3 regions of the Paenibacillus sp. FSL R5-0923 genome follow, and region 2 is predicted to be linked to each of the others. Evidence: riboswitches for the same ligand, from Rfam matches in the RefSeq annotation. Region 2 holds a riboswitch; each other region holds the start of a gene.
The links. Region 2 has a riboswitch for cyclic di-GMP ahead of MKX35_RS01550 (anti-repressor SinI family protein). Riboswitches for the same ligand answer to the same signal wherever they lie in the genome.
Positions count from the first base shown of each region.

Region 1: another riboswitch for cyclic di-GMP. It lies ahead of MKX35_RS00980 (choice-of-anchor A family protein); the one in region 2 lies ahead of MKX35_RS01550 (anti-repressor SinI family protein).
Region 3: another riboswitch for cyclic di-GMP. It lies ahead of MKX35_RS26945 (bifunctional diguanylate cyclase/phosphodiesterase); the one in region 2 lies ahead of MKX35_RS01550 (anti-repressor SinI family protein).

Region 1 covers NZ_JBBPAT010000001.1:209,654-216,619, reverse strand. The annotation lists gene MKX35_RS01000 (peptidase G2 autoproteolytic cleavage domain-containing protein) at 1-1,815, opposite strand, end outside; gene MKX35_RS00995 (hypothetical protein) at 2,046-2,168, shown strand; gene MKX35_RS00990 (hypothetical protein) at 2,284-2,520, shown strand; gene MKX35_RS00985 (hypothetical protein) at 2,776-3,168, opposite strand; cyclic di-GMP riboswitch class I at 3,660-3,750, shown strand; gene MKX35_RS00980 (choice-of-anchor A family protein) at 3,861-5,945, shown strand; gene MKX35_RS00975 (alpha/beta hydrolase) at 6,037-6,966, shown strand, end outside.
Region 2 covers NZ_JBBPAT010000001.1:339,200-346,165, reverse strand. The annotation lists gene MKX35_RS01555 (2-oxoglutarate dehydrogenase E1 component) at 1-2,529, opposite strand, end outside; cyclic di-GMP riboswitch class I at 3,001-3,085, shown strand; gene MKX35_RS01550 (anti-repressor SinI family protein) at 3,113-3,268, shown strand; gene MKX35_RS01545 (helix-turn-helix domain-containing protein) at 3,470-3,799, opposite strand; gene MKX35_RS01540 (TasA family protein) at 3,959-4,579, opposite strand; gene sipW (signal peptidase I SipW) at 4,671-5,258, opposite strand; gene MKX35_RS01530 (hypothetical protein) at 5,260-6,444, opposite strand; gene MKX35_RS01525 (aldo/keto reductase) at 6,824-6,966, opposite strand, start outside.
Region 3 covers NZ_JBBPAT010000002.1:439,652-446,617, forward strand. The annotation lists gene MKX35_RS26940 (M20 family metallo-hydrolase) at 1-1,130, shown strand, start outside; cyclic di-GMP riboswitch class I at 1,370-1,456, shown strand; gene MKX35_RS26945 (bifunctional diguanylate cyclase/phosphodiesterase) at 1,576-3,810, shown strand; gene MKX35_RS26950 (methyl-accepting chemotaxis protein) at 3,823-5,541, shown strand; gene MKX35_RS26955 (ring-cleaving dioxygenase) at 5,819-6,796, shown strand; gene MKX35_RS26960 (flavin reductase family protein) at 6,814-6,966, shown strand, end outside.

The DNA.
Region 1 (6,966 bases), 130 kb from region 2:
TGTAGGATCCCAGGCCGGATTGAGGACCGGCTCCGATTTGGTGAAGGCCAAACGGGTTACGGTGCCATCAGGCTCCTTCAGTTCTGGGATAACCACCTCGTGGTATTGGATTCTCCCCCATTCATCTTTAAGGAACAGATCGTGCCAGCGCAAATCACTTGCATCTGCGATCATTGCCGGCGTTGCGCTTACGACACCAAGAATGTATTCATCTTCAGCGGTAGCCTTGCGGATCATCTCTCCTTCGCCATGGAAAGTTACGAAATATCCGACGTCAATCGGAAGTCCGTCAGAAGTCTCGAACATTTCTGCATAATCCGCAGCTGCAGGAGATATCACTGCACCATCGAGAAACAGATTTCCGGTCGATCCTTGAAGCACAGCGGCATTAAGCGTTGGACCGACAACTAGGCCGTTGGCCAGATGCCAGGATAAGGGGAACCGGGTAGCCCCGTTCGTGCCCATGATATGTGACCCGAAATGGTTCGCCACATTGTTTAATCCTTCGACATGAGATAAATCAGCAACAGAGATATTCTGCTGGCCTTCAACGTGTGAGACGGCACCACCTGCTGTATTGTTGCTTCCTTCCACGTGAGATATATTTCCGTTGGCTGTATTTAATTGTCCTTCGGCATGCGAAATGGGACCGCTGGCAACATTAATCGCCCCTTCAGCATGGGTCATGTTATTGGTGGCTCGGGTTCGAAAGCCTTCCGCATGTGAATTTAGTCCCGATGCTTCAGTACCTTGGCCTTCGGCATGGGAAGATGGACCACTCGCGATCGAGTCCATCCCCTCCGCATGGGCGGAATCGTTCGCCGCCCGAGTGCGACGACCTTCCGCATGAGAGGCGGATCCGATAGCGGTGGTCGAATTACCCTCGGCATGTGAACCGAAACCATCAGCAATACTCCCAATCCCTTCTGCATGCGCGGCGCTATCGTTTGCCTGAGTGCTAAAGCCTTCCGCATGGGCAGCGGTTTTGGTAGCGGCGGTGAAGTTGCCTTCAGCATGTGAACCGACACCGCTGGCAATACTCTCAATCCCTTCTGCATGCGCGGCGTCCTCGCTTGCCTCGGTTAAAAAGCCTTCCGCATGGGCGGCGCCTCCGGTAGCGGTGGTTCTGCTGCCCTCGGCATGTGAACCGATACCGCTGGCAATACTCTCAATCCCTTCCGCATGGGCGGCGTTCTCATTTGCCTGGGTTTCCTTTCCTTCGGCATGGGAGGATTGACCTCTTGCGATCGAGAGTGTGCCCTCGGCATGGGCGGCATCGTTCGCTGCCTGAGTGCGATAGCCTTCCGCATGAGAGGCGGATCCGGTAGCGGCGGTCGAGTTGCCCTCGGCATGGGCGGTATCAATACCGGAAAATGTATTGAATCCTTCACTGTGCGATGCTGGACCGTTCGCCTGAGTTTGTATACCCTCCGCATGGGCTGAAGCACCTCGTGCGATGGTCAGCGACCCTTCCACATGAGAAGCTTCGTTTACTGCCTGAGTGCGGAAGCCCTCGGCATGAGCGGCGCCGCCGATAGCTACAGTAGAGCTTCCTTCCGCATGAGAAGCCGGACCGTATGCGGAAGTATCTGCTCCTTCTGTATGTGACAGGTGACCATTTGCCTGAGTGAGTAAGCCTTCGGCATGGGAAGCAAATCCTCTTGATATAGTCAATGTTCCTTCAGTGTGGGAAGTATCGCCGACAGCCTGCGTTCTAAAGCCTTCTGCGTGTGACGCCACTCCCGTTGCTGCAGTTGAATTGCCTTCAGCTGTTGAACAGGGAGCGTAAGCATTTGTATTACAACCGTTTGACATGTTCCATCTCCTCTCCTTGGATACATCACTATATTATGGATGAAATAGTTTCTAAGAAAGGGACATACTGCTAAATTTTTATATATACGCAATAGTTTGATAGAATGAATATCATTCCACCATTTCTTCTACCATCATGAGGAACTTTACAAAACCTTATAGAACCTTATAATGAGCAACAAAACTGTACCATACAGAACTTTGTAGAATATGCTGGGGGAACACTCGTAATGCGTAGTCCGGGGGCAATTCCATTCACCGGCATTCTTACAATGCTTATACAGCCGGTATTCCGGGAATTCGGAGACCGCGCTTTTCTGTATCTTCTGGATGGATTGAAGGGATGGGTATGATGCGATGTTTAACGATACGACAGCCTTGGGCAAAGTTGATTGCTCTTGGTGAAAAACAATTCGAAGCTCGGTCAAGGAGATTAGCCTACCGTGGAGCGTCGGGGATTCATGCCAGATGAGTATAGATAAGAAAATATGGGAACAGGAACCGTTCAAATCGATATTGGCGAAGCATGGTCATACAGCGAATAATTTGCCGACAGGAGCTATTATTGCGACAGGTCAGCTCACGGGGTGTTATGAGGTTCCACCGGTACTGGAGCTGAGGGAATGGATAAGGGGAACGAATATGATTTTGGTGACTATAGTGATGGCCGCTTTGCTTGGAAGCTTGAGAATGATCTTCCGCTGAGTTATCCTATCCCGGCTAAAGGTAGATTAAGCTTATGGGAGCATCCGGATCTAGCCTAAGCGACGAATTGAAGTTTTTTAATGTAATTTTCATGTGAGCATCATCTTATTTTCAGGTTCAAGGTATATATTGAAGACACCAAACACCCCCCAGTGTTTTGTGGTATAAATCTCTCAGGTCTTGCCAACTCCCATGGTAAGGCCTATTTTTTTGTTCGCTAATTAAATGGGGGAGGGGGGCAGCTTCTTCGCTACTTCACTTAATCTGATACTGCTCTTCATAGCTCTTAAAAGATGAAATATCCAGACCGAGATATCTGCGCATATGAATGGCAGCTTGGGCAGCGACAATGTCGTTTAACAGCAGCATTCGTTCATGGTAGCCACGACATATAAATTTGGCTTCTATCCCCGTGTTAAGTCTGTTCTGCTCATAAACCTTGATTCCCCGTTTTCTCATCTCTGAACGAACATCTCTTAGATCTGTTGTAGCAACTGCTGCGGCTGTTTCAAGAACCTCCAGATAGGGGGTGGGTGTTCGTAAATGTGCAGATAGAATGGTGGAGTCCCGTTCGAAAGCTGATAAAATCATCGGAAGCAATAAATAAGATTTCACCAGCATGTTGTCCCTGCTTTCAGCTCTATTCATGAATCTCATCACCTCTAATGGGAACGTATATTCGTATTCTACCCCGATATTCCAAAAATAATCAATGGTATTTCTAAACAGCTAGTCCAATGTGATTGAATTCACAACTAAATTAGAAAGAATAAAATATATTAAAATTGTAATAATAAAAAATAATGCTTCAGACTTATATAAAGGGAGAATTAGGATGAATGAGGAAGGAAGTCTCCGCCGTGGAATGGTATTTGGTTTGATTCTAAGTATTCCATTATGGATATCGATATTAGGTTGGATAAAGTTACTTTAAAATTAAAGGAAAACCTTTGTGTGAAGCGCCTTTAGGCGCTTTTTTTGTGCTTGCTTACGCGTATGAATATCAAAAGGAATTGATTGACAATTGTGGGGATGGAGCGCTAAACTATTATTAGTTCAAAAGTATTAAAAGTCATAGACGATTATTTAATAGGATGCTTAAAATGCTAGTTCTAATCTGCAAGTCAATACATATATTATCATGATAATAGCAAACCGCCTGAAAGGGTGGGACGCAAAGTCCAGGAGTCTAAAGTGTCTTAAATGCGCTATGACCGTCCGACTGCCATGAGAAGGGAATTCCACTTCTTTTTTGGCGGTCTTTTTTGTTGTTAGGTCCTTTAGAGTTTCTGGTAATTATTCTGATTGAATATAAATCATAGATTTAGGAGGTGTGCTTTTTGAAAAGAAGAATGAAACCGCTGCTAGCACTAATATTAGCGGGGATTTTGACAGTAGGTAGTGGTCTTTCTGGAGGTCATTTGGTAAATGCGGCTGGGGAGGTGCTTCCCTATACTCCTACACCTGTGTTAGGTATTGCAGGGAATTTTAATACTTTTATTTTTGGCGATTTCAAACAATCTAATGATCAGGTTCATGGGCGCCTTGCGGCCAAAGGTAATATTACTTTGCAGAATTACGGCGTATCCAAGGATAATCCAGGTGGAGATGTTCTTATTGCTGGTAATGACATCAGTTTTACTAATGGGACTGTTCATGGAGCATCCGTTTATGGTGGTGTTTTTTCCAGCAACGGTGTAGATCTTAAAGAACCAGCGAGAAAAGGGACTCCTATTGATTTTGATGCTGAAGAGCAATTTCTTATTGGACGTTCTAATGAATTCTCTTCGCTTGCTACAATAGGAACTTTCAAAAAGGAATATGGGAAAATAACGATTGATGCTCCGGAACCATTTAACGTTCTTAATCTTAGTGCTGCCGATTTCGCTGGTGCTAATGGCTTACAGTTTAATATTGCAAATAGCGCCACAGTTATCATTAACGTTAGCGGAAGTTCAGTTAACATTCCAAGCTTTCAAATCTGGGGAGGTAGCCCTAACAAGGTATTATTTAATTTTTATGAAGCTAGCACTGTTGATATTGGAAGTTTAACAATAGAAGGAACTATCCTAGCTCCGCTTGCAAAAGTAACTTATAATTCCGGTGAACTGCATGGGACGCTGATTGCAAAGGGATTTGCTGGTGGGGTGCAGATGCATTGGTATCCATATGGAGGGGAAGAACCACCTCCGACACCAACGCCGACCGTGACACCAACACCGACGCCGACCGTGACACCAACACCGACGCCGACCGTGACACCAACACCGACGCCGACCGTGACACCAACACCGACACCAACCGTGACACCAACACCGACGCCGACCGTGACGCCAACACCGACGCCGACCGTGACGCCAACACCGACGCCGACCGTGACACCAACACCAACGCCGACCGTGACGCCTACGCCGTGCGTGACACCGACACCGAAGCCAACACACACACCAAAGCCAACACCAACGCCGAAGCCAACACACACACCAAAGCCAACACCGACACCGAAGCCGACACACACACCAAAGCCAACACCGACACCGAAGCCAACGCACACACCAAAGCCAACACACACACCAAAGCCAACACCAACGCCGATCGTGACGCCAACACCAACGCCGACCGTGACGCCAACACCAACGCCGACCGTGACGCCAACACCAACGCCGACCGTGACGCCAACACCAACGCCGACCGTGACGCCAACACCAACGCCGACCGTGACGCCAACACCAACGCCGATCGTGACACCAACACCAACGCCGACCGTGACGCCAACACCAACGCCGACCGTGACGCCAACACCAACGCCGACCGTGACACCAACACCAACGCCGACCGTGACACCAACGCCGACCGTGACACCAACACCAACGCCGACCGTGACACCAACACCAACGCCGACCGTGACACCAACACCAACGCCGATCGTGACACCAACGCCAACGCCGATCGTGACACCAACGCCGACACCGTCGCCGGAAGTAACGCCAACACCGTCGCCGGAAGTAACGCCAACACCGACACCGTCGTCGGAAGTGACGCCAACACCGACGCCGGAGCCTCCGGTGTTCCCGACACCAACACCATCATTTGTAATTGGTACTATCGTTGTTAATGATGATCCTGTGCCGCTGGGCCCTGTAGCTTCGTCGACTCCAGCACCAGTACCAACACCAACACCGTCGAGCAATACAGAGGTACTTGTTGATGAGGAGGAGATTCCATTAGGACCAGTATTGACAGTAACACCAACGCCGTCACCAGAGGATATTGCTGTAGTGGATGATACAATCCCGCTAGGTAATCCACCTGTGGATGAACTTCCAAAAACGGGAGAATCAAGTTCAGTCCCTTATTATGTAACTGGTCTAGGTTTTGCACTTATTGGATTGCTAATGAGAAATAGATTCTCGAGCAAGAAATAATAAACGGTGATTGTAGCTTGAATACAAGTTATGCCGTGAAGAATAGTAAAGCCGCTTTCGGGACATATTCCGATGGCGGTTTTCTTTTGTTATGATTGTTATATTTTGGCGCATTCTAAGTAGATGTTATACTGATTTACAACGGATATTAAGAAAGGACGGGGAAGATGAATTGGTATGGTTCTTCATTAGCGCTGTCATCGTCATAGGAGCTCTGATCTATGCGGGCTTTTTCTTTTATGGAATTGCTATTAAACGAGCACCGAAGGAATTCCTGAGTAATAATCGTGATTTGAAGGTTGATCCCCCGGTTGCCGGGGCTTCTTGGGGTGAGGGGAAGGATTGGATCTCCAGTCAGAGCTTTGAGAATGTGGAGATTACATCTGAGGACGGGCTACAACTAAGAGGGTACTTGCTCCTTTCGGATCGTGCTGAAGGTCGTACGGCGATTCTAGCTCATGGTTATTCTGGAAAAGGGAAGGATATGGGGGCGTACGCCAAAATCTATTACGAGAGACTGGGCTTTAATATCCTGATTCCCGATGCCAGGGGACATGGGGAAAGCGCTGGGAATTATATTGGTTTTGGATGGCATGAGCGCAAGGATTATTTGCAGTGGATTGAATATATAATAGAAAAGACTGGGCCCAGTGCTCAAGTTGTGCTTCATGGGGTCTCTATGGGTGGTGCTACAGTGCTAATGACCTCAGGTGAAAATCTCCCGCCGCAGGTCAAAGCTATTGTCTCGGACTGTGCTTACAGCTCAGTTAAAGCACAATTAGCCTACCAACTACGGCGTATGTATCGCTTGCCAAGTTTCCCTTTTATTCAAAGTGCGAGTCTAATTACTCGTTTGAAAGCAGGGTATGGTTTTAGTGAAGCGTCTGCCTTGAAACAGGTGAGGAAGGCGAAGGTGCCGATTCTTTTTATTCATGGGGATGCCGATAATTTTGTACCATATAGTATGATGAATGAATTGTATGAGGCATGTCAGAGTCCCAAAGAGAAGTTCGTAGTGCCA
Region 2 (6,966 bases):
AGCTTCTAGCTCTGTTTGGATGTCGATAGCTACTTTACCGCTGCAGACTACTAGACGTTTGACCTCACCTGGCTTCTGGCCTAGCAGAGGCTCAGCTAACACAGGCTGGAATTGTCCGGAAGCGAGCTCAGTTCCGGCAGATGTGCTGCGCGGATTACGAATGAGACTCTTCGGCGTCATAATCACCAGTGGTTTAGCGTCTTCCTGTCCACATAAAGCAGCTTGGCGCCGCAAGACATGGAAATATTGAGAAGCAGTGGTCAAGTTAGCAACGGTCCAGTTCTCTTCCGCGGATAACTGTAGGAAGCGTTCCAATCTACCACTGGAATGCTCGGGTCCCTGTCCCTCGTAGCCATGCGGTAACATGACGACGAGATTGCTGCGCTGCGTCCATTTCGCACGTCCAGCGGCAATGAACTGATCAAATATAACCTGACCTGCATTGGCGAAGTCGCCATATTGTGCTTCCCAGATGACGAAGGTTTCTGGTGCGAACACATTATAACCATACTCAAAGCCTAGCACAGAAGCTTCAGATAGCGGACTGTTATATACGCCAAAGGAAGCGCGAGAATTACTTAGCTGATGAAGCGGAGAGAATAATTCTCCTGTCTTGCTGTCGTGCAGCACCAGATGGCGGTGTGCGAAGGTGCCACGCTGTGCATCCTGACCGCTAAGTCGAATTGGCGTTCCATCCTTCAGGATGGTTGCGAAGGCGAGGGACTCAGCGAGTGCCCAGTCGACCTTTTCACCCTCATTCAGTGCGTCCTTGCGACGCTGCAGAATTCGCTCCAGTTTCGGATAGACTTGGAATCCATCAGGTACGCTCAGTAGCTCACGATTAATCTCTTGCAGACTGGAGATCGGTACGGCTGTAGTGCCTGCCGCTGAGCGATCTGTATGAAGAGGAATGAAGGCCTTTGGTTCTTTTTTCTTGTGATTGCCTTCCTTCATACTATCGTACGCACGTTGCAATACGCCTTCTGTTTCAACGTGCATCTTTTGTACATCTTCAGCTGTAAGAATTTTTTCACGCTGTAGCCGCTCCGCATACACCTTGTAAACGGTTGGATGATTGCGTACCTTACCGTACACGATAGGTTGTGTAGTTTCAGGATCATCCATTTCGTTATGTCCATGACGACGATAGCCGATGAGATCAATAACGAAATCCTTTTTGAATTGATTGCGATATGCACTAGCTAAACGAACGGCTGATATACAGGCCTCAGGATCATCAGCATTGACATGGATAATTGGAATTTCATATCCTTTGGCGATGTCACTCGCATAATGCGTTGAACGGGAGTCTTCGCTTTCTGTCGTAAAGCCGATCCGGTTATTAACAATGATATGGATCGTCCCGCCATTCTGATAACCTTGAAGTTTGCCAATATTAAGTGTTTCTGCAACAATCCCTTCACCTGGAAAAGCAGCATCGCCATGCATCAGTACCGCCATAGCTTTACTGGTATCAATCTTCGGCAATCCGGCTGTGCTCCGATCTTCTTGAGCAGCACGAGTGAAGCCTTCCACGACAGGATTGACGAATTCCAAGTGACTTGGGTTATTCGCTAGTGTTATTCTTGTGCGTACGGTTTCTCCTTCACGGACAGCGCGATCTGCACCCAGATGGTATTTCACATCACCCGTCCAGCCATAGTTAATGCCTGTAGAGCCTTCGGAAGGGAAAAGCTCCTTGTTCGGAGAATGATGAAACTCTGAAAATATAATGTCATAAGGTTTGCCCAAAATATGTGCAAGAACGTTGAGGCGACCACGATGCGCCATGCCCATCAGAATATGCTCTGCGCCGTCATGCGCAGCAGCGCGTACGATTTCATCCAGCATCGGTACGAGAGCGTCATTGCCTTCCAAGCTGAACCGCTTCTGACCCACAAAGGTTTTGTGGAGGAAGGTTTCGAATTGCTCTACTTGGATCAGGCGGTTTAGCAGCTCTTTACGTTCTGCATTATTTAAAGGCGCTGGTGAGCTTGTGGATTCTGCCTGTCTGTTCAACCATTTCAGTTCTTGTTCTTCATGCACATGCCCGAATTCATAGGCGATTGTCTTGGTGTAAGCCTGACGCATACGCTGAACTGCATCCCATCCGGTATGCACATCATTCGGCGCATTCTCCCAAATGAGCGTGGCAGGTAGTGCGAGCAGATCCTCACGAGTCAGCTCATAGGTTTCGAGTTCAAGATATTTAGCCATGGGATTGTGATCGCGCTCAAGCGGATCAATATCAGCGGCCATATGGCCATATATACGAATATTAGCGATTAGCTTGGAAGCTCTTACTGCCTTTCTAAGCCATTCGGTGTCTCCCGAAATGCGAGGCTGTGGAGCCGGTTCGCTATCCGGTGTTAGGGGTGGGGGACCCGAATTTGTAAAAAGCTCGCGATAATTATTCTCTACGGTGGAAGGATCTTTCACAAACTGTTCATATCTTTCTTGAATGTAGCCTAAATTGGGTCCGTAATACTTACTCCAAATGGATTCGTTATAGGGCTCTTTGGCTGCCATGAATACATCCTCCTTAACGGATGAACTCCATACGTGACATTTTGTGTCAACGCTTACTGGAGCTGTGATGATTGCGGTTTCATTTCTCATCTTATTGTGCTACTTTCCACACGTGTAATCAATTCATTCTTTCGTCCAATACGTTCGCAAAATGGTATGGGTTAGCTTGTTCTAATGAAAAGAACGCTGTTTCTCCTCATTACCCATTCCTAAGGCCCACTAAAATGATTCTAATATCCTTATTTTTAACTAATAGGGAAGGAAGTATCATTATATTGGCTTAATTAATTTTATGAATGGGACGAGTATCGTGTTAATAGGACAAGATATCGCACAAAATCGCTTCTATTTTTTGTTTTTTAATGGAAAAACTAATCAGAAATCGACACACTTTTCCACTTTAGTATAGTATAATGTTATTGCAGTTAGCGATTTTCATATATTTCAAAGTAGATCCTTTCGTGTAAAGGGTCCAGTAAAAGGTAAACCTGCCGAAAGGCAGGGGCACAAAGTCGCGGGTCTAAGGTAGAAATACTATGACAGCCGGATTGCCTGGGGACGTAAAATCTTAGGAGGAGATTTTTTGGACAAGTCCAACCAGGGAAGCAACAGAGAACAGCAGTTCATTGATCTAGACGTTGAGTGGGTACATTTATTATTAGCAGCTAAGAAGGCTGGCATAAAGGCAGATGAAATTCGTCGCTTCTTTCATGAGAAGACTGTGCAAGCCGTGCAGTAATACATTCAGAGCATTAGATATCAAAAGAGCACAGCGATAACTCGCTGTGCTCTTTTTCTTTATATAAGAATCTATAAGTTTCAGACTTGGTCCTTATATTCTGCTAGAATTCAAACGCCTTTGCGGTCCATGTTAGGAGGGCGAAGGCGCTTATGTTTAATAGTATGAGTAGAAGAGGATCTTATCAGGTCAGGTGGAATATTAATCCTTCTGATCAAGGCGCCATTTCTGGTAGTCCAGAAACTCCTTGAATTCGCGTTTGCTTATGCCTGAGGCCATAGCTTCCTGCACCAATCGGAACCATTCCGAATCTAAAGGTGACTCCTCAGCATCATTAGGTTCTCCATAGAGCAAAGCGTGGATGGATACCTGAAGCGCATCGGCGATCTTTTCGATAAACTGAATTGAAGGATTGGATTGGATGTTTCTCTCCACATTGCTAAGATACGACTTAGCAACATCCGCTCTGTCCGCAAGCTCAGATAGGGACAATCCCTTTTCTAGGCGGAGATGCTGGATACGTTGGCCCATATTTTGTGGCACTATACTGACGCCCCTCCGTAATTTTTGTTATTAGTATAACAAATATCAATAAATTCGACAAAGTTTATTGTAAAGAGAAGAGCAGCATCTACTTATCCGCTTTCCGGAATAAGAATCTGCTGCTCTTCGAATGGAAGACTTATTAGATTATTTAGCGGATCCAGCAGTTTGCTTACCTACGAAATCCCAAGTCAGAGTTAATGAATCTTTTTGGAAGTAGTTTTGCTCTTGGCCGTTATCAACAAATTCGAATTGAACGGTGAAGCTATCATTTGTGCCGGCCTTAATTCCAGATGCTTCGCTAGTACCCCAGATTGCATCAAGTCCAGTATTTTTTACGAGATCCGGTGTCTGAGTCTTCAAATCGGCTAGGGTAGTTTCCCAAACTACTTTCTCTTCACTACCAGGTAAGATGCCGCTTTTATCTTTATTCACCAGGAATTTAACTTTGATGGATTTTGCCAAATCGTTAGCGCCGTTGTTACCACCTACATCATTAATAGAGGTAGCTGTTTTGAGGAGGATCGAACCGATATCAAGTGTACCGTCATTTTTTAGTTTGAAGTCTCTTTTGATCGTATCGCCTGGCTTCAGATCCTTCAAATCAACGATAACAGAAGGATCAGAGTTCAAATCCAGTGTACCTGCTGCGAATGTAGCGGTGCTTTGTGCAGTGTCGCTAAAGTAAGCGAAAGTTCCTCCACCAATCAATGATAAACCCAGTGCTGCAGATGCTACGCCAAGACCCAATGTTTTTTTGATACCCATAATTAAAATTCCTCCTCGGTTTTTGTGGTTTTTTTATAAAAGTTATATATTGTAACTTCCGGTTCGTAAGCGGAAGCGGACAATCAACGGATTACTGTATTTCAGTTGGAGGTGGAGAGGTGGGAAGTATAGCAGCATTTTTCTTTTCGAGTGCAGCTACAGCCTTCCATGATGAATACAGGGCATAGAGCAGGAGCATCAAGCCTGGTACGATCATGAGCACAACACTTCCAGCTTTGGAAACTGCGAAATTCATAGCGTAACCTACATAAGGTACGGTGACCCCGGTATACTCAGCTACAACATTCGTGGAACTGGTAGGGTTCATATCAGGTGCATCATTGTTATCACCTTTCGTGCGATACATGGCTTCACCGGTAGCGTTATTCATTGTTGCTTCTACAACACGGTGAGTAATGAGCAGGTTTTCTTCATTTCTAAAGGTGATCACATCGCCTTTTTTGAAGCGATTCATATCTCCTCCGGGTTTTAAAGCGACAATCGATCCGGTTTGAATCCCTGGTTCCATCGAACCTGAGAGTACCGATTTGATCTGGTATCCGAAGAAGGCAGGTTCACCGCCGGAGGCCTTTGATAAAACTACGGCTACCACCAGCAGAATGAATATCACAAGCATGATGCTCGATAATGTATTGTTGATCATTTTTTTAATCCGCATATTATTCGCCACCTTTAACTTGTTGAGGGTCCGAAGGGGCTGGTGTTGCTACCGGTGGGGAAGTGGTTGTATCTTCCGCTTTTGGCGCCTCCTGAGGAACCGCTTGCTGTGGTACATCTTTTGGAATCGTTAGCTCTTCACCAATTTCCGGAACGACCGGGTTAGTGGCTGGGGCTTCAGGCTGTTCTTTATTTATTTTCTCTGGAGCAGCTTCACCTGTCGGTGGAGTCACTTCCGATTTTGCTTTCTCCTCAGCTTCAGCTTTCGCTTTGTCCTCAGCTTCTTGCTTTTCTTTTTTCTCCAGTGCCAAACGTTCTTCTTCTTTCTTCGTTTGTTCCAGCGCCTCTAGTCGGGCTTTCTCAAGTGCTTCCAATTGTTGTTCACGGGTTTGACTGATCAATTGGAGCTGACTCTGAAGATTGCTGATTCCTGAAGTAGCCGATTCTTTAAGACCATTCATTTCAGTATTGAGATTTTCATAAGTGGAGGTAAGTTCGCTAGAGATATTTCCGGCCGGCTGACTAAAAGGAATCAGGAAAGGTAACGGCTGCTGAAACGCCTCGTTGCGTAACTCGGGTTGTCCATATACATCACTGGTCACTACCGAAGCAAATGGAAGCCCGATGTCGTGTATGGAGTTTAGATATTGGATGACTCCCTTTAAGGAAGCATTCAGGGATTCAGAGATTACACCGCTTTGATTCAGGCTGCTTTGCAGCTCTCTGAAGAATTGTTCATCCTTGATTTCTAGACAGTTTGAATCTAGAGAGGTCATATATCCTCCAATCTGGAATAGGACGGCTGCTGCTGCGTTCAGCTCACCATTGATTTCGTTCCAAATTTGGCTGTTGGTGGCCAGTTGCTCATTCACGCCATCGATTTGAGATTGAAGCGCGGAGATTTGTGTGGAAATCTCTTGCGCTGCGACATCAAGCTCATCCAGCGTCATGCCTTCTATTCCCGAAACGTCTGAGAGACTGCCTGAAGGGGTATAGCTTTGCAGCGATCCTTTTAAAGCAGTAGCTCTTTCGATATGATCTTTGAGTTCTGTTAGAAGCCCCTTGATCGAGTTTGGAAATACTTCGCAAAAGCTAATTGTGCTAGTGGTTTGCGTAGTAGCTCCAAAACCACCATAGGTACTACCCACTTGCTGCGAGGTAGTCAGAAACAAGACGGAGACAGCCATTCCTGATTGCAGAACACGTAATCCGATTTGTTTCTTTCGTTTAGGTCTTCTTTTTGCTGATCTGGGTCTCAGAGGAATACCTCCCCTCAATGTCTTGAGTTTCTTTGGTTCGTTATTATTGTTCTTTATTGAGAACAACTTCTGTAATGAATAATACATGGAATAAATTGAAAAGAAAACTGTCAATAAGTCTCGTTTGTGCTCTATAAAGAACAAAAATGTTAATTTATCTCTATTTATCTCGCTTTATCGCTTGATATCTATTTTTATTCTCAATTGAGAACGATACATAGGAGGGGAAAGTATTAAAAATAGCCTAATCATGCGAGAGGCACGATTAGGCTATTAAGAATTCTTGCGAGTTTAATTGTGGGCTCAGTTAGGGAAGACGAGTACCACGTGAACTAACATATAGGTCATACCATTCTTTACGAGTAAGCTCCAGCTTGTCCGCATCGGCGCAGGCAGCGATGCGCTGCGGATTCACAGTCCCAATCACAGGCTGAATAGCTGCCGGATGTG
Region 3 (6,966 bases), on a different contig from region 2:
GTACGAGTGCTTTTATGCGGATGTGTAAGGCTGAAAATTTAGATATCCGGATGGATCATTGCGGGAATGTGATTGCTAGAAGGAATGGGAAGATAGAAGGGCTCCCACCCGTTGTAATGGGCTCTCACTTGGATACGGTATATCAAGGTGGGAAGTACGATGGGGTAGTAGGTGTAACGGCTGCTTTGGAAGTGATCAAACGTCTAAACGAAAAAGGGATTGAAACGGATCATCCGATCGAAATTATCTCATTTGCCTGTGAAGAATCCTCGCGTTTTGGTATTTCAACAGTAGGCAGCAAAATAATGTCAGGGTTATTTCAGAAGGAGAAATATAGATCTTTGAAGGACAAAGACGGTATTACCATGGAAAAGGCATTTTCGCTATGTGCACTGGATTATAACAGTATTGATCAGGCGAGTAGAGAGAATGAAGAATTAAAAGCGTTTTTTGAATTACATATTGAGCAAGGTCCTGTCTTAATAAACAATAATAAAAGAATTGGAATTGTGACTGGAATTGCTGCACCCGTGAGGCTTCATATTCAAATATCAGGGAAGGCATCCCACTCAGGAACGACACCTATGAATATGAGAAAAGATGCTTTTCTGGGTGCCTCAGAAATAGCACTTGAGCTTGAGAAAGCAGCCAAACTCGAACAAGAATTTGGAACGGTTGCGACGCTAGGGGTGATAGATATCTTGAATGGCGCTATGAACGTGGTTCCGGGAGAGGTAGAAATTAAAATTGATATCAGATCTACTTCAGTGGCATCCAGGCAACGTGTGTTAGACCATTTGTATCAAACAATATCCTTAGTACAAGAAAATAGACAACTTGTAATTGAGAGTACGGAAATTATTTCGGAGGAACCCGTCCTATTATCTGATGAGATCAGTCAGGTTCTAGAATCCATTTGTGAAGAGAAAGGGATATCGAGTCAACGGATGATTAGTGGGGCAGGGCATGATGCCATGAACATGAACAAACTTTGCCCAGTAGGGCTTATCTTTGTTCCTTCTATAGATGGACTTAGTCATCATCCTAATGAATATACAGACTTGGATGATATCATTATGGGGATTGATATTTTAGAAGAAGCTGTTCTTCGTTATGCGTTTGTAAGATAAACATAATTCGTGTTGAGAAGTAAGTCCCAATGTGACATATTTAAATGTTGCATTGGGCTTTAGTATCTAATTTTATAATTGTTCGCAGAATTGTTGCTTTACATTAATAAATATTATATTAAAGTTAACATTGATATTTGTGAAAATTTTCCCATGGGAAAATTGAAATTTACTACGGAAATAGGTCTTTTGGAGGCAACCTATTATTAATAGAGTATTTATGACTAATAATAGTTAAAACAGAATATTGGTAAACCTATTGAAAAGTAGGGACACAAAGCCATAGGGTCTAAATCTACATATAGATATGACAGCCGGTTGCATGCAGTTGGAGTTTCTTGATCTTATTTTTTGATGCATATGCAGCCGTTATCATTCTGATAGCGGCTTTTTTTAATTCGTTTTCTAATAAAAACGTAATAAATCGGAAAAAGGATGATAGTACATGGATCAAACACAACCACTGAGAGTATGGAGAATGATAGGCCTCGTCATAATGGCAACGTTGATATTTTGGGGGTGCTCTTACTATTTCATAAAATGTACTGCTAACTCTTATGAGCAAGAAGCGGTTGCTGCTACATCAGAAGCTACGATACATGCGAGTAGATCGATTGGAAATATGATACAGGGTGGATTAGATTCATTAGATGGAATTGCTGATTCTATTTCGGAAATCAATTATATGGATTGGGATAAGACCAAAAAATATCTGCATCACTTTGATAAAAAATATAATTTTATTCGAATTAGCATCAACAGCCCAGATGGTAAAGCTTATGCATCAGATGGGACGATGTTTGATGTATCAGATGAAGTAGGATTCCAAAAAGCTCTGCAGGGTATTAGCAGTATTTCTGATCCATTCTTAGATAAGATCTCCAATAAAGAAATTATCACGATCAATAGTCCACTTAAGTTTAAAGGTGAAGTGAAGGGTGCTTTATCTGCCAGCAAATATACACAGGATCTTTATGATGCTCTTGCAGTTTCCTTCTTTAAAGGTCATGGTTATTCTCAAATCATTGATCAAAAGGGACAAGTCATTATCAAATCGAAGAATCTCGAAGAGGATAAGTCAATTGATAACATATTCGAAAGTATAAGTATTGATTCTAGAAATAAGAAACAACTGCAAATCTTTAAAGAGAACATAACCGCAAAAAAATCTGGAGTAGGAATATTTTGGATTAACGGAGATAGCAAAATGGTTGGCTATTCTGGCATCCAGGGGGTTGAGGACTGGTATATTCTCTCCGTGATACCGAAAGATGTGATCATGGCCAAAGCGTCTCAAATGAGTCAGGCGACTTTTTTATTATGTGTAATCATGTTTGTCTTATTATTGATCATATTTGTTAACATTCTATTAAATAAGAGCAAAATTAGGAAACAGATGGAGAGGATTGCCTTTGAGGATGAGTTAACACATCTTCCTAGAACGAATAAATTTGTTATAGATGCTCAGTATTTACTTAAAGAGAAACCGAATACAAAGTTTGCTGTGTTGCAATTTGATATTGAACAATTTAAATACATAAATGAAATTGTCGGTTTTCATGAAGGAAATAGCATTTTGATTCAAGTGGCTAATAGCTTAACAGCAAACACATTAGACGAGGATGTCATTGGACGCTTAGGGGGTGATCGTTTTATTCTTTTCACTTCGTATGACAATAAGGCGGAATTATTCATCCGTATACAAGTACTTACTGAACAAATGAGCGACTATACGTTTGGAAATGAAGAAGGTTTTAGGCTAGTGATTAATTGTGGAATTTACTGTATAGATGATCGTCAGAGCGATATCCTCACATGTATTGACCGAGCAGGAATCGCTTGTAAGTCCATTAAAGGTGGATACAAGAGCTCATGCACTTTCTTTGACGAACAATTGCTATTGCAGATACACGAAGAGCAAGACATCGTAAGAAAGATGGATGCTGCCATGACAAATGGTGAATTTATAGTATATTTACAACCGAAAATGGATCTGCGAGTGAACAGTTTTCATGGCGCTGAGGCATTGGTTCGATGGAATGATCCTCAGAAGGGACTTATATCTCCTGCAGTATTTATCCCCATATTTGAGAGGAATCGCTTTATCGTGAAATTAGATTTAATGGTGTTTAAATCAGTATGTATCATGTTGAGTAAATGGATCCAGGAAGGAATCCAGCCACTTCCGATTTCAGTGAATATATCGCTTATAACCCTATATCATAATGATTTCCTGCTCCATTTGACGAATATTATTAACAGGTACCAGGTACCTGCTAGATTGATAGAGTTAGAGCTGACCGAGTCTATTGTATTCCAAAATTTAGAGTTTGTTAGAGATATTTTGTTGGAGTTGAAACGTAAAGGATTTTCCATAGCTATCGATGATTTTGGGACAGGTTATAGTTCCTTAAATGTATTGCAATATTTCCCTGCTGATGTCATTAAGTTAGACAGGGCTTTTCTGATGAGTAAGTCAAATGATGAGACAGGGAAGATAGTAATTGCCAGTATGGTCAAGCTAGCTAGGGATTTAAATATGAAAGTTGTGGCAGAGGGAGTTGAGACAGAGGCGCAAATTGATTTTTTGAAACAAATAGATTGTGAAATCGCTCAAGGTTATTATTTCGCGAAACCAATGCCAGTAGCAGAATATGAAAGCTTAATTAAAAGTACATAGGGAGTGCAAAGCATGAGGAAAATGAGAAATTGGACTATCGTAGGCAAAATTACTGTTACAAATACAATATTATTGTTGGGTGCTCTGATCATTGCGATCGTTGGTAGTGTGTATTTCAGCAATATGTATGCGAACTCTAGAAGTATGTATAAGAACGATCTTACGTCAGTTTATGCACTTGGGAAATTCGAATCTAATAATCATGAAATAGTAACCTTAACGAATAAGATGATCGTTAGTCATGATCCAAGCGAACTTCAAGAGAGTTATCAGAAAGTTGTTGAGCTTCAAGCTGAAAACAATGAAATCTTGAATAAGTATGAAGAAACACGTTCCCTCCCAAACGAAAAGGAGATTTATGCTGAAGTTTTATCATTAACGAAACAGTATAGGCAAATTCAGCTTCCAATGCTTGAACAGATGCTAAATACCCCTACATATGATCCTGCTGAAGATATCATCTCTGATCTTGAAGCGTTAAATATGAAACGAAATGAAGACCTTGGAAAATTAGTTGAAATGAACTTAGGAAGTGCCCAATATGCAGATGTTCAGAATAAGAAGCTATTTCAAAAAGGACTTACGGTCAATATCATTGTTGCTTTTCTCGTTATCCTGATTTCAATCGGTTCATATTTGTCCTTGAGAAGATATTTCTCACGAGCAGTAACCATTATCCTGAACTTTTCAGAGGCGTTTGGTCGAGGAGATCTGACTCAAAGAGCTAAGTTTGATGCTGAAGATGAATTTGGTCGAATCGTGAAGTCTCTTAATCATTCGGCAGAGCAAGTACAAACCATCGTAACTAGTGCTTCTTCCTCAGCACAAGAGTTAGGTGCACTTAGCGAAGAATTATCTGCAACAGTTGAGGAAGTAAATGCTACAATGGATCAAATTTATAATTCCTCGCAAGAGGTTGCTTCTGGAAGTGAATCTTTAAGTGCTACAACAGAAGAAGTAAATGCAACAGTACAAGAGATTATCTCCAATGCAGATCTGCTAAGTGATAAGGCGGGAGTCGCACTAAATACCTCCGAAGAAATTCTGGTACAGGCAGCTTCCGCGAAGGAAAAGGCTGTAGCATCGATTCAATATGCGACAAGTTTGTATGCTGAGAAACAGAATTCCATTATGCACGCGATCGAGGCAGGGAAAGTTGTTAATGAAGTAAGAGAGATAGCTGGGTACATTTCAGAGATTGCAGCCCAAACGAATCTATTGTCCTTGAATGCTTCCATTGAAGCAGCAAGAGCTGGGGATGAGGGAAGAGGATTCGCTGTAGTTGCTAATGAAGTACGCAAACTTGCTCTACAGTCGGAGGAGTCGGTGGGGAAGATTCAGAAAATGACACTGCTAGTGGAAGATGCTTTTGAGAATGTGTCCTTTCAATCACAAGCGCTGCTGGATTTTATCGATTCGACGGTGATAAGTGATTATGAGAGTTTCGAGCAAGTAAGTATGCAATATAAAAATGATGCCGATATGTTTCATGAGATCACAGGTGAAATGGTATCTTCAATGCACGGACTGAAGCTATCAATGGCAGAGGTAGATCAAGCGATGACGAATGTTGCCGCAGTATCTCAACAGTCTGCGGACAATGTAAGTGGCATTCGAAATCACATTTCAGATACATTACAAGCGTTTGAAGATGTGGCTGCTTCTTCTGAGCACCAGGCGAATATTGCGGAAATGATGAATGAGACGGTTGGTAAATTTGTGATCGAGTAAGCACCAAAACAAAACAGCCTTGTTCAGGATATCTATTTACATACTGAACAAGGCTGTTATCTTTTATAGTGTTTTGTTGACAACAACAAAGGAGTGTGTTAAATTTATCTTAAGTTAAAGATAATTAATGTAAAGATAATTTGTGAGATACATGTAATCGAATGTTGGAAAGATATTTTTTTTGGTAGATATCTTAACATTAAGATAATTCAATTAATCTTTCTTGATCTAGGGAATTATATTACAAAATCAAACTAAACTTTAGGAGTGTATAATCATGAGAAATTTAAAAGGGATTCACCACGTAACAGCCATCACAAGCAGCGCAGAGAAAAACTACGAGTTCTTCACTTACGTATTGGGAATGCGTCTAGTGAAGAAAACCGTCAATCAAGACGATATCCAAACGTATCACTTGTTTTTTGCAGATGATAAGGGCAGTGCCGGAACGGATATGACGTTCTTTGACTTCCCTAACATACCTAAAGGTGTTCACGGAACCAATGAGATCGCCAAGACATCCTTCCGAGTACCAACGGATGCTGCATTAGACTACTGGGTAAAACGTTTTGATCGCCTGGATGTGAAGCATACCGGAATTAAAGAGCAGTTTGGCAAAAAGACTTTATCCTTCGTAGATTTTGATGATCAACAATATCAACTTATCTCCGATGAATTTAATGAAGGGGTCGCATCAGGTACACCATGGCAAAAAGGACCGATTCCTTTAGAGTTTGCGATCACTGGTTTGGGACCGATCTTTGTACGTATAGCTGACTTCAGCTATTTTAAAGAAATGTTGGAAAGAGTCATGCTGTTTAATGAAATCGCTCAGGATGATGTTTATCATTTGTTTGAAGTCGGCGAAGGCGGAAACGGGGCGCAAATTATTGTTGAGCATAACGAGGACTTACCGAATTCGCGTCAAGGCTTTGGTACGGTTCACCATGCGGCTTTCCGAGTAGAAGATCGGGCCATGCTGGATGAGTGGACTAAGCATTTTGAAGACTTTGGGTTCCGTACCTCAGGTTATGTGGATCGTCATTTCTTCGAGTCGCTGTATACACGAGTTGCTCCACAAATCCTGTTTGAGCTTGCAACAGATGGACCTGGATTTATGGGAGACGAGGAATATGAAACGGTTGGAGAAAAGCTTTCATTGCCACCATTCTTGGAACCTAAACGTGAGCAAATTGAGAAGTTAGTACGCCCTATTGATACCGTTAGAAGCACGATCGATTTCGTGAAAGAGTGAAGAAGGAGCTGGGGAGATTGATTTCGATTGATCCGAAGCAAAATAGTGAGCGGGAAAATTATAAGTTATTAATTGGTACTGTTATTCCTAGGCCCATTGCTTTTGTCACTACTCAATCAGAAGATGGCATTTTGAATGGTGCGCCGTTTAGCTATTTTAATATCGTCTCG